Regions from separate parts of the Reyranella sp. GW821-FHT12G01 genome, predicted to be linked through region 1. Evidence: riboswitches for the same ligand, from Rfam matches in the RefSeq annotation. Region 1 holds a riboswitch; each other region holds the start of a gene.
The links. Region 1 has a riboswitch for thiamine pyrophosphate ahead of AC1RP5_RS11865 (ABC transporter ATP-binding protein). Riboswitches for the same ligand answer to the same signal wherever they lie in the genome.

Region 1 (3,269 bases):
CCTCACGCGTCTCGGCGACGACGATCCGCGCCAGCCGCTTCTCGAGATCCTCGAGATCGTCGGCGAGGCAAAGGATCGCCATGACTTCCGACGCCGTGGTGATGTCGAAGCGGGCCTGACGCGGAAAGCCGTTGGCAACACCGCCCAGGCTGACGACCGTGTCGCGCAGCGCACGATCGTTCATGTCGAGCACGCGCGGCCAGAACACGCGGCGGGCATCGATACCCAGCGCATTGCCCCAATAGACGTGGTTGTCGAGCATCGCGGCGAGCAGGTTGTGCGCCGTCGTGATGGCGTGGAAGTCGCCGGTGAAATGCAGGTTGATGTCGGCCATCGGCACGATCTGCGCCTGGCCGCCGCCGGTGGCGCCGCCCTTCTGGCCGAAGCATGGGCCGAGGCTCGGTTCGCGCAGCGCGATCGCGGTCTTCTTGCCGAGACGGCTCAGTGCATCGCCGAGACCGATCGTCGTGGTGGTCTTGCCCTCACCCGCCTTGGTGGGATTGATGGCTGTTACCAGGATCAGGTGTCCGGGCTTTCGTCCCTGCAGCGACTTCACATAGTCGGCATCGAGCTTGGCCTTGTCGCGACCATAGGGTTCGAGGGCATCTTCCGGGATGTCGAGACGGTTCGCGACTTCCTTCATTGGCTTCTTGATTGCGCGCCGCGCGATCTCGATATCCGACATACCTACTCCCAAAGCCCATCGTTTCAGGGACGCGACCCTAGCGAGGCGGGCGGACGGAGCCAACAGGAGAGAACATGAAGAGTTGGCCCAAAATCGATGGCGCTTTCAGCGACTATGTGGACGCCAACTGGCTGCGTGAACCGCCGCTGCGCCGCCGGCTGCGCGAGGAGACCGCCACACTGCCGCGCGCCGGCATGCAGATCTCCGCCCACCAGGGCCAGCAGATCGCCCTGCTCGCACGCACCATCGGCGCACGGCGTGCCGTCGAGGTAGGCACCTTCACCGGCTATTCCTCGCTGTGCATCGCCGAGGCGCTGCCGACCGACGGTAAGCTCTGGTGCTGCGACGTCAGCACCGAGTGGACGAAGATCGCCCGCCGCTACTGGAAGGAAGCCAATGTCGAGAGCCGCATCGAACTCACGATCGGGCCGGCGTTGGGCACGCTCGACTGGCTGTCAGCACAGGGATTGAACGGGCAGCTTGATCTCGCCTTCATCGACGCCAACAAGGACGACTACGACGCCTACTACGAGCGCTGCCTGAAGCTCGTGCGACCGGGCGGCCTAGTGTTGATCGACAATGTCCTGTGGGGCGGCTCGGTCGCCGATCCCAAGGAAGTGGATCGCGACACCGAGGCGCTGCGCGCCCTCAACGCCAAGCTGAAGAACGACCAGCGAGTCGATCTCGCCCTGCTGGCCGTCGGCGACGGCATGACCTGCGCCCTGAAGCGCTAGGCCAGGTCACCGCTAGGCGTTGCCGAAGATCGGGTGGAGGACCTTGTCGCCAGGCTTGATGCCTAAAAGCTTGGCGCTGCCGCCGTTGATCTCGAGGACGGCGCGCACCGGGAACTGGCTGGGGATGGTCTCAGTCGAATGCGGCACGGCGTTGGCGTGGATCGACTTGATCGTGCCGTCGCCCGCGATGAAAACCATGTCGAGCGGGATCAGCGTGTTCTTCATCCAGAAGCTGACCGGCGCATCCTTGTAGAAGTCGAACAGCATGCCCTCATAGGGGCCGAGCTTTTCGCGGAACATCAGCCCCCGAGCGCGCTGCGTGTCGTCGAGCGCCAGTTCGACGTCGAACTTGATCTCGCGGCCACCGGCCACCACGACGAGCGAAGACTTCTTGAAATGGAAATCGCCACCCTGCTGGGCGGCGGCAACGCCACCCGCGAGCACGAGCGGCGCTGCGAGGAAGAGACGCCGGCCGAGATGGGATGCCTGCGGGGATGCGTTCGAGGACGCGCGGGAAACTGCCTGAGCCATGGCCATGGCATAGAGTGTGGATGGCGATTTCGTCAAACCGATGGCGCTCTTGCGTGAACAACGTCACCTAACCATAGTGGCGCCGCTCATCGGGGGGAGCCGCCTGGCGGCTGAGAGGTCCGGAAGGACGACCCCGAACCTGATCCGGTTAATGCCGGCGTAGGGACTGGTGGCTTCGTCGATGGTTTCGCCTGCCCTCTCCGTGCGGTCCGCGCACATCGTCCTCGACGGCCATGTCGTCGCCGAGAACCTGTCGCTCGATTTTGCCGCCGGGCGCACGACCTGCCTGCTGGGCCGCAGCGGCGTCGGCAAGACGTCCCTCCTGCGCCACCTGGCCGGCCTGCTGCCCGGTACCGCGTCCGCCGGACCGGTCGCCTACATGGCGCAGCGCGACCTGCTGCTGCCCTGGCTCAGCGTGCTCGACAATGTGCTGCTGGGGCATCGCCTGCGCCGCGACGATGCAGCCCGACGCGCCGCCGAACCTCGCGCCCGCGCGCTGCTGGCCGAAGTTGGCCTGGGCAGCCGCCTGCAAGACCTGCCGCAGGCTTTGTCGGGCGGCATGCGCCAGCGCGCGGCCCTCGCCCGCACACTCTGCGAGGACCGGCAGATCGTCCTGATGGACGAACCGTTCGGCCATCTCGACGCGGTGACGCGCTTCGATCTGCAGGATCTCGCTGCGCGCCTGCTGCAGGGTCGGACCGTCGTTCTGGTCACTCACGATCCGCTGGAAGCGCTGCGCCTCGGCCATGAGATCCGTGTCCTCTCGGGAACGCCCTTCACCGTCGGTCCGGTGATCGCACCCGCTGGCGCCGTCCCGCGAGATCCGACCGATCCTGCCCTCCTGGCCCTGCAGGCACGCCTGATTGGCGAGTTGAGGCACGGATCGTGAGACCGCTACTCACCGCCCTCGGACTCATCCTCGCCTGGGAGGCCCTGTGTTGGGCGACCGGCGTGCCGTCCTACATCCTGCCGCCGCCCTCGCGCGTCGCCGTGGTGCTGGTGGAGCGGTTCGACCTGCTGGTCGAGCAGGCCCAGTGGACCGCCGCCGAGATGATCCTCGGCCTCGCACTTGGCCTGGTGCTGGGCTCGACGCTGGCCGTGATCTTCGCCGCGTCCGCCACCTGGCGACGCTGGGCGCTGCCGCTGGTGATCGTCTCGCAGGCCATCCCGGTGATCGCCATCGCGCCGCTCCTCGTCCTGTGGCTGGGCTACGGTCTGGCCTCGAAGGTCGCGATGGCCGCCCTGGTGATCTTCTTCCCGGTCGTGAGCAATCTCTATGACGGGCTGCGCCGCACCGATCCGGGCTGGCTCGAACTTGC
Region 2 (3,269 bases), 2.3 Mb from region 1:
TGTCCAATTCACCCCAAAAAGACAGCTCGTAACAACATACGCGCTGAACCCGCGGAGTCTCCCCCACGGAAATGGCAGACGCAAGGCGGCCGCCACCCGAACAGGGGTCACAACGTCCGAGAGGCCAAAAAGACCCCTCGGACGCCAGACAAATTCGCTCAGTCGGCGGCTTTGCCCTCGACATAGAGGCTGCCGCCGCCCGCCCGGAACTTGGCGCTCATCTCGTCCATGCCCTTCTTCGCATAGTCCCTGATGTCCTGGGTGATGCGCATGGAGCAGAACTTCGGACCACACATCGAGCAGAAATGCGCGGTCTTGTGGGCCTCCTTGGGCATCGTCTCGTCGTGGAACTTCTCGGCCGTGGCCGGGTCGAGCGAGAGGTTGAACTGGTCGCGCCAGCGGAAGTCGAAGCGCGCCTTCGAGAGCGCATCGTCGCGCAGGCGGGCGGCCGGATGGCCCTTCGCCAGATCGGCGGCATGGGCCGCGATCTTGTAGGTGATGACGCCAACCTTCACATCATCTCGATCCGGCAGGCCGAGATGCTCCTTGGGCGTGACATAACAAAGCATCGCCGTGCCGAACCAGCCGATCATGGCGGCGCCGATGCCCGAGGTGATGTGGTCGTAGCCCGGCGCGATGTCGGTCACGAGCGGCCCGAGCGTATAGAACGGCGCCTCGCCGCATTCGCGCAGCTGCTTGTCCATGTTGGCCTTGATCTTGTGCATCGGCACATGGCCCGGCCCCTCGATCATGACCTGGCAGCCCTTGTCCCACGCGATCTTGGTCAGTTCACCCAGCGTCTCCAGCTCGGCGAACTGCGCGGCGTCGTTGGCGTCGGCGTTGCAGCCCGGCCGCAGACCGTCGCCTAGCGAGAACGAGACGTCGTACTTGCGCATGATGTCGCAGATGTCGCCGAAATGCTCGTAGAGGAAGCTTTCGCGATGCTCGGTGAGGCACCACTGCGCCATCATCGAGCCGCCGCGGCTCACGATGCCGGTGACCCGGCTGGCCGTGAGCGGCACATGCGCCAGGCGCACGCCGGCATGGATGGTGAAGTAATCGACCCCCTGCTCGGCCTGCTCGATCAAGGTGTCGCGGAAGACCTCCCACGACAGCTTGGTCGGATCGCCGCCGACCTTCTCCAGTGCCTGGTAGATCGGCACCGTGCCGATCGGCACCGGCGAATTGCGCACGATCCATTCGCGGGTGTCGTGGATGTTACGGCCCGTCGACAGATCCATGACGGTGTCGGCGCCCCAGCGGATCGACCACACCATCTTCTCGACCTCTTCCTCCATCGAGGAGGAAACGGCGGAGTTGCCGATGTTGGCGTTGATCTTCACCAGGAAGTTCCGGCCGATGATCATCGGCTCCAGTTCCGTGTGGTTGATGTTCGCCGGGATGATGGCGCGGCCGGAGGCGATCTCCTGGCGCACGAACTCCGGCGTGATGAACGCCGGAAGAGCGGCACCGAAGCTCTCGCCGTCGGCCAGGCGCGCTTCCGCCTCGTCGAGCATCGTCTTGCGGCCGAGGTTCTCGCGCGCCGCGACGTAGATCATCTCCTTGGTGATGACGCCCGCGCGCGCCCATTCGAACTGGGTGATCGGCTTGCCGTCGAGGCCGCGCAGCGGCTTCGGCGTATGAAGAAACGGCCGCAGCACCGATTCCTTCACGTTGCCGTTGTCGATCGGCTGGATGGCGCGGCCGGTATATTCCTCGACGCCGCCGCGCTCAAGCACCCAGGCGCGTCGTGTCTGGGCGAGGCCCTTGCGCACGTCGATCGCGACGTCGGTGTCGGTGTAGGGGCCGGTCGTGTCGTAGACACGCACCGGCGGTTCCAGCGGCGACGACAGTTCGATCTCACGCAGGGGAACGCGCAGGTCGGGCGCCGCCTCGGGCGTCGCGTAGACCTTGCGGGATGAGGGCAGCGGCCCGGTCGTTACGGTCGGGGCTGTAGCGGTGACGATGGTGTCCATGATGGATCTCCCGTGGCTGGTTGGCGTACGGAGATCCGGTGTTTTGTCGTGCAAAGGATGTATCCATTCCCTTCGCCGGCATGACCCGGATCAGGTTCAAAGGGTCACCGCGCCGACGCCAGTCGGGACTGGCGACCATCGGTATCTCAGCCCCTTGCGGGACCCCCCTTGGACGGGACGAACCTAGATCGTCGAAATTTCGATCACAAGCGCGCGTTCGCAAATTGTCGTGCGCTTTGCGCAATTCTTTAACCGGCCCCCTCTAAGCGTCGCTCTCGGGGAGTGGGGAGCATCCGATGTTGCGAGCGCCAGTGCGTATCCTGTTGGCCTTGCTCGCTTTATCGATGCCCGTGACAGTGCGTGCGCAAACGCCGGCTCCCGATGGCCCTCCTGACGGCCTCAAGTCGGAGCTGCAGCGGTTCCTGTACGACGAAGCAACAGCCGTACTGCATTTCCGCAGCTACCTGTTCGACCGGCACAACCAGACGCCGCCCGATCTGGCGGCCGCGGTGGCGGGCGGCTGGATTGGCCTGCAGACCGGCTGGTTCTACGACACGCTGCAGCTCGGCGCGGTGGGCTACACGACCCAGCCGCTGTGGGCCCCGCAGGGCAACGAGACCACCTCGAATGGCACGTCGCTGCTGAAGCCAGGCGGCTACGGCTTCTTCACCCTGGGCCAGGCCTATGCCTCGGCGCGCTGGCAGAAGCAGACCGTCACCGTCTTCCGGCAATATATCGACGAGCTGGAGGTGAACCCGCGCGACGACCGCGAACTGCCGCAGACCTTCGAGGCCTATGCGCTGCGCGGCATCCTCGGTCCGGTGAACTACTTCGCGGGCTATGTCGCGGCGATGAAGCCGCGCGACTATTCCGCCTTCATCAACATGGGCGAAGCGGCCGGCACGCCGAACGACAACAAGGGCATGGGCCTGTTCAGCGTGAAGTACGGCAGCATGGACAAGCTGCAGGCGCGCGCCTCGACCTACTACGTCCCTGACATATTGTGGTCGAGCTACGCCGATGTCGGCGGCACGATCCGCGTGAACGAGGATCTGCGCGTCCAGCTCGCCGCGCAGTTCGCCGTGCAGGGCAGCAACGGGATGAACCTTCTCACCGGCCAGCCCTTCAGCACCTTCTGGGGTGGCTTCCGCGCCGATGCCTTCTGGGGGCCGATGGCCTTCCGCGTGTCCTATACGCAGATCGGCTCGGCCGCGAACTGGCGGGCGCCCTACGGCATCTTCATCGGCTACAACAAGATGCAGTCGCTTGACTTCAACCGCGCCGGCGAGATGG
Region 3 (3,269 bases), on a different contig from region 1:
CGGCATCAACGTCACCATGGCGAAGTATCGCCGGCCTTCGCCCGAGACGGCGCCGGGCCACGCCAAGGTGGCCGGCCTCTACGTGATCTGCGGCATCGAGAAGGACCGTGCACTGAAGGCCGGCTTCGACGATGCGCTGATGCTCGACTGGAAGGGCCGCATCGCCGAGACGACGGGTGCCAACATCTTCCTGGTGATCGACGGCAAGCTCGTGACCCCGACGCCGCACAACTTCCTCGACGGGATCACGCGCCGCGCGGTGATGGGCATGGCGAAGGCGCGTGGCTGGACGGTCGAGGAGCGCGACGTGATGCCGGAGGAGTTGGCGCAAGCCAGCGAGGTCTTCCTCTGCGGCAGCGCCGCCGAGATCGTGCCGGTCGGTTCGATCGACCAACATCACTTCCAGGCCGGCCCCATCGCCAAGACCCTGATGGCCGACTTCCAGAAGCTGGTGCGCCAACCCGACAGCGAGGGCTTCGGCGAGGCCACGCATCTCATGACGCCGGCCTCGTCGCTGGCGGCGTGACCTTCGCCGTCTACGGATCGTAGACGGCGACGAAGAGCACGGCCTCCCACGCTTCGACCCGCAAGGTCTTGCGGCGGGAGGCGAACCAGCACCGGACACGGCCATGGGCGATGCTCTTGCCCAGCTCATGGCCTCGCCGCAGATAGCCGATCTGCACGGTGGATCGGTCGGGCAGATCGACCTCGGCGCGCACTGCGTCCTCGCGATCTGTATTGTCGGGCTCGAGGATGAGGCGAACCTCGGCTCCGATCGTCACGTCGCCGATCCGCTCGAAGTCGCACGAGATCGCCGCGTAGGAGCCGCGCCAGCCCGACGACAGCGCCGCCTTGGCGTCCTTGTCGGCCTGCAGGGCCGCCAGAATCCCGTCTGTTGCCTCCCGGGGCAGCTCACGCGGCTTGATGCCGGTGGGCACGGTCTTTCGCCGATCGAGACCCAGGCTGCTGCCAATCGCACGGAAGACCGGCCGGAACAGCCAGACGACGACGCCAAGCACCAGTTCGGCGGCCAGGCCGATGACGGCAAAGACGGCTTCGAAGAGCGAGCCGATGATACAATCTCCATGGGCAGCCATGAATCATAAGCGATGCCGCTCCCGCTTGACATCGGGGGCCGCAATCCCCTTTTCTCGATGACGTCCGAGGGGTGCCCGACCTTCCTGCGGAAGACGGGCTGAGACAGCCGTATGGCTGAACCCTTTGAACCTGATCCGGGTCATGCCGGCGAAGGAACGGGAGCAAGCGTTGGATCGACCTGTCGTATCAATCATCGGAGCCGGCGTCGCAGGACTTGCCTGTGCCACGGAGCTCGCCGATCGCGGTATCGCCGTCGAGGTGCTGGAGCGCGCCGCCCATCTGGGCGAGGGCGCCTGCTCGTGGATGGCGGGCGGCATGCTGGCGCCGTGGTGCGAGCGCGCGACCACCGACGAAGCGGTGGCGCGCCTGGGCGCACCGTCGATCGACTGGTGGCGCAAACATTTCCCCGGCACGGTCAGCAAGGGCAGCCTCGTGGTCGCGCCGGCGCGCGATGCCGCCGATCTCACGCGCTTCGCCGCGCGCACCGAGCGGCACGAATGGCTCGATGGCGACGGCATCGCCGCACTCGAACCCGATCTCGCCGGTCGCTTCCGTCGCGCGCTGTTTTTCCCCGACGAAGCTCATCTCGAGCCGCGCAAGGCACTGGCATCCCTCGCGGCGGGTCTTGCAGCGCGTGGCGTTCCGATCCGGTTCGGGGTTGGCGCGACGCTGTCCGATGCTGGTTCGGACTTCGTCGTCGATTGCCGCGGCCTCGCGGCGCGCGATGCCTTGCCCGACCTGCGCGGCGTGCGCGGCGAGATGGTGGTCGTGCACACCAACGACATATCGCTGGCGCGGCCGGTGCGGCTGCTGCATCCGCGCATCCCGCTCTACATCGTGCCGCGGGGCGACGGGATTTTCATGATCGGCGCCACGATGATCGAGAGCGAGGAGCGCCGCGGCGTCAGCGTGCGCTCGGCGGTCGAATTGCTGAACGCGGCCTACACGTTGCACCCGGCCTTCGGCGAGGCGGAGATCATCGAACTGGGCGCCGACCTGCGGCCGACTTTTCCCGACAATCTGCCGTGCGTGCGACGCAACGGCCGCGTGCTGCACGCCAACGGTCTTTTCCGGCATGGTTTCCTGCTTGCGCCCTGGCTGGCGCGGGAAGTGGCCGACGCCGTTCTTCTGGAGACGAGAGATGCGGATATTCCTGAACGACGACATGCATGAGGTCGCGCCGGGCACTTTGGCCGCGGCACTCGAATCGCTTGGCTTCGGCGGTCGCAAGATCGCGACGGCGGTGAACGGCCGCTTCGTCGCCGCCGCCGCGCGGCCGCGCACCGAACTGGCCGACGGCGACAAGATCGAAGTCGTCGCGCCGATGCAGGGAGGATAACGATGTCGTCCTTCTATGGCGTCGAGCTGAAGTCGCGGCTGCTGCTCGGCACGTCGCGCTATCCCTCGCCGGCGGTCCTCGAACGCGCGATCAAGGCGTCGGCTGCGGAAGTCGTGACCGTCTCGCTGCGGCGCGAGAGCGGCGCGGGGAAGGCCGGGCAGGCTTTCTGGTCTCTCATCCAGTCGATGGGCGTGCGCGTGCTGCCCAACACCGCCGGCTGTCATTCTGTGAAGGAAGCGGTGACGACCGCCCACATGGCGCGCGAGCTGTTCGATACGCCGTGGATCAAGCTCGAGGTGATCGGCGAGGCCGACACGTTGCAGCCCGACGTGTTCGGCCTCGTGGAAGCCGCACGCATCCTCTCCGAGGACGGGTTCGAGGTGTTTCCCTACACGACCGAGGATCTGGTCGTGGCCGAGCGATTGGTCGAGGCAGGCTGCCGGGTGCTGATGCCGTGGGGTGCACCGATCGGTTCAGCGCGCGGCCTCAACAACGTCTATGGCCTGCGCTCGATGCGCGCGCACTTCCCCGACATCCCACTGGTGGTCGATGCCGGACTGGGCGTGCCCTCGCATGCCGCCGCTGCGATGGAACTCGGCTACGACGCGGTGCTGCTGAATACGGCGGTCGCTGAAGCGGGCGATCCAGTCGAGATGGCACGAGCCTTCGCGCTCGGCGTCGAAGCCGGCCGCGCCGCCTATCTTGCGCGCCCGATGGAACCGCGCGACATGGCCGTGCCGTCGACGCCGGTGATCGGCAAAGCCGCGCTTGGAGATTAAGAGATGCTCGATCCCTTCTATCCGGTGGTGCCCAATTCGGATTGGGTGCTGAA

Region 2: linked by a shared signal. The riboswitch ahead of thiC (phosphomethylpyrimidine synthase ThiC) and the one ahead of AC1RP5_RS11865 (ABC transporter ATP-binding protein) in region 1 are both predicted to bind thiamine pyrophosphate.
Region 3: linked by a shared signal. The riboswitch ahead of thiO (glycine oxidase ThiO) and the one ahead of AC1RP5_RS11865 (ABC transporter ATP-binding protein) in region 1 are both predicted to bind thiamine pyrophosphate.

What each region holds. Positions count from the first base shown of each region.
Region 1 covers NZ_JBXAPV010000001.1:2,474,475-2,477,743, forward strand. The annotation lists gene AC1RP5_RS11850 (formate--tetrahydrofolate ligase) at 1-685, opposite strand, end outside; gene AC1RP5_RS11855 (O-methyltransferase) at 760-1,419, shown strand; gene AC1RP5_RS11860 (DUF192 domain-containing protein) at 1,432-1,950, opposite strand; TPP riboswitch at 2,033-2,134, shown strand; gene AC1RP5_RS11865 (ABC transporter ATP-binding protein) at 2,132-2,839, shown strand; gene AC1RP5_RS11870 (ABC transporter permease) at 2,836-3,269, shown strand, end outside.
Region 2 covers NZ_JBXAPV010000001.1:214,605-217,873, forward strand. The annotation lists gene thiC (phosphomethylpyrimidine synthase ThiC) at 159-1,976, opposite strand; TPP riboswitch at 2,026-2,155, opposite strand; gene AC1RP5_RS01030 (OprD family outer membrane porin) at 2,321-3,269, shown strand, end outside.
Region 3 covers NZ_JBXAPV010000003.1:763,437-766,705, reverse strand. The annotation lists gene AC1RP5_RS28675 (branched-chain amino acid aminotransferase) at 1-526, shown strand, start outside; gene AC1RP5_RS28670 (hypothetical protein) at 537-1,097, opposite strand; TPP riboswitch at 1,155-1,271, shown strand; gene thiO (glycine oxidase ThiO) at 1,267-2,271, shown strand; gene thiS (sulfur carrier protein ThiS) at 2,240-2,437, shown strand; gene AC1RP5_RS28655 (thiazole synthase) at 2,440-3,216, shown strand; gene AC1RP5_RS28650 (thiamine phosphate synthase) at 3,220-3,269, shown strand, end outside.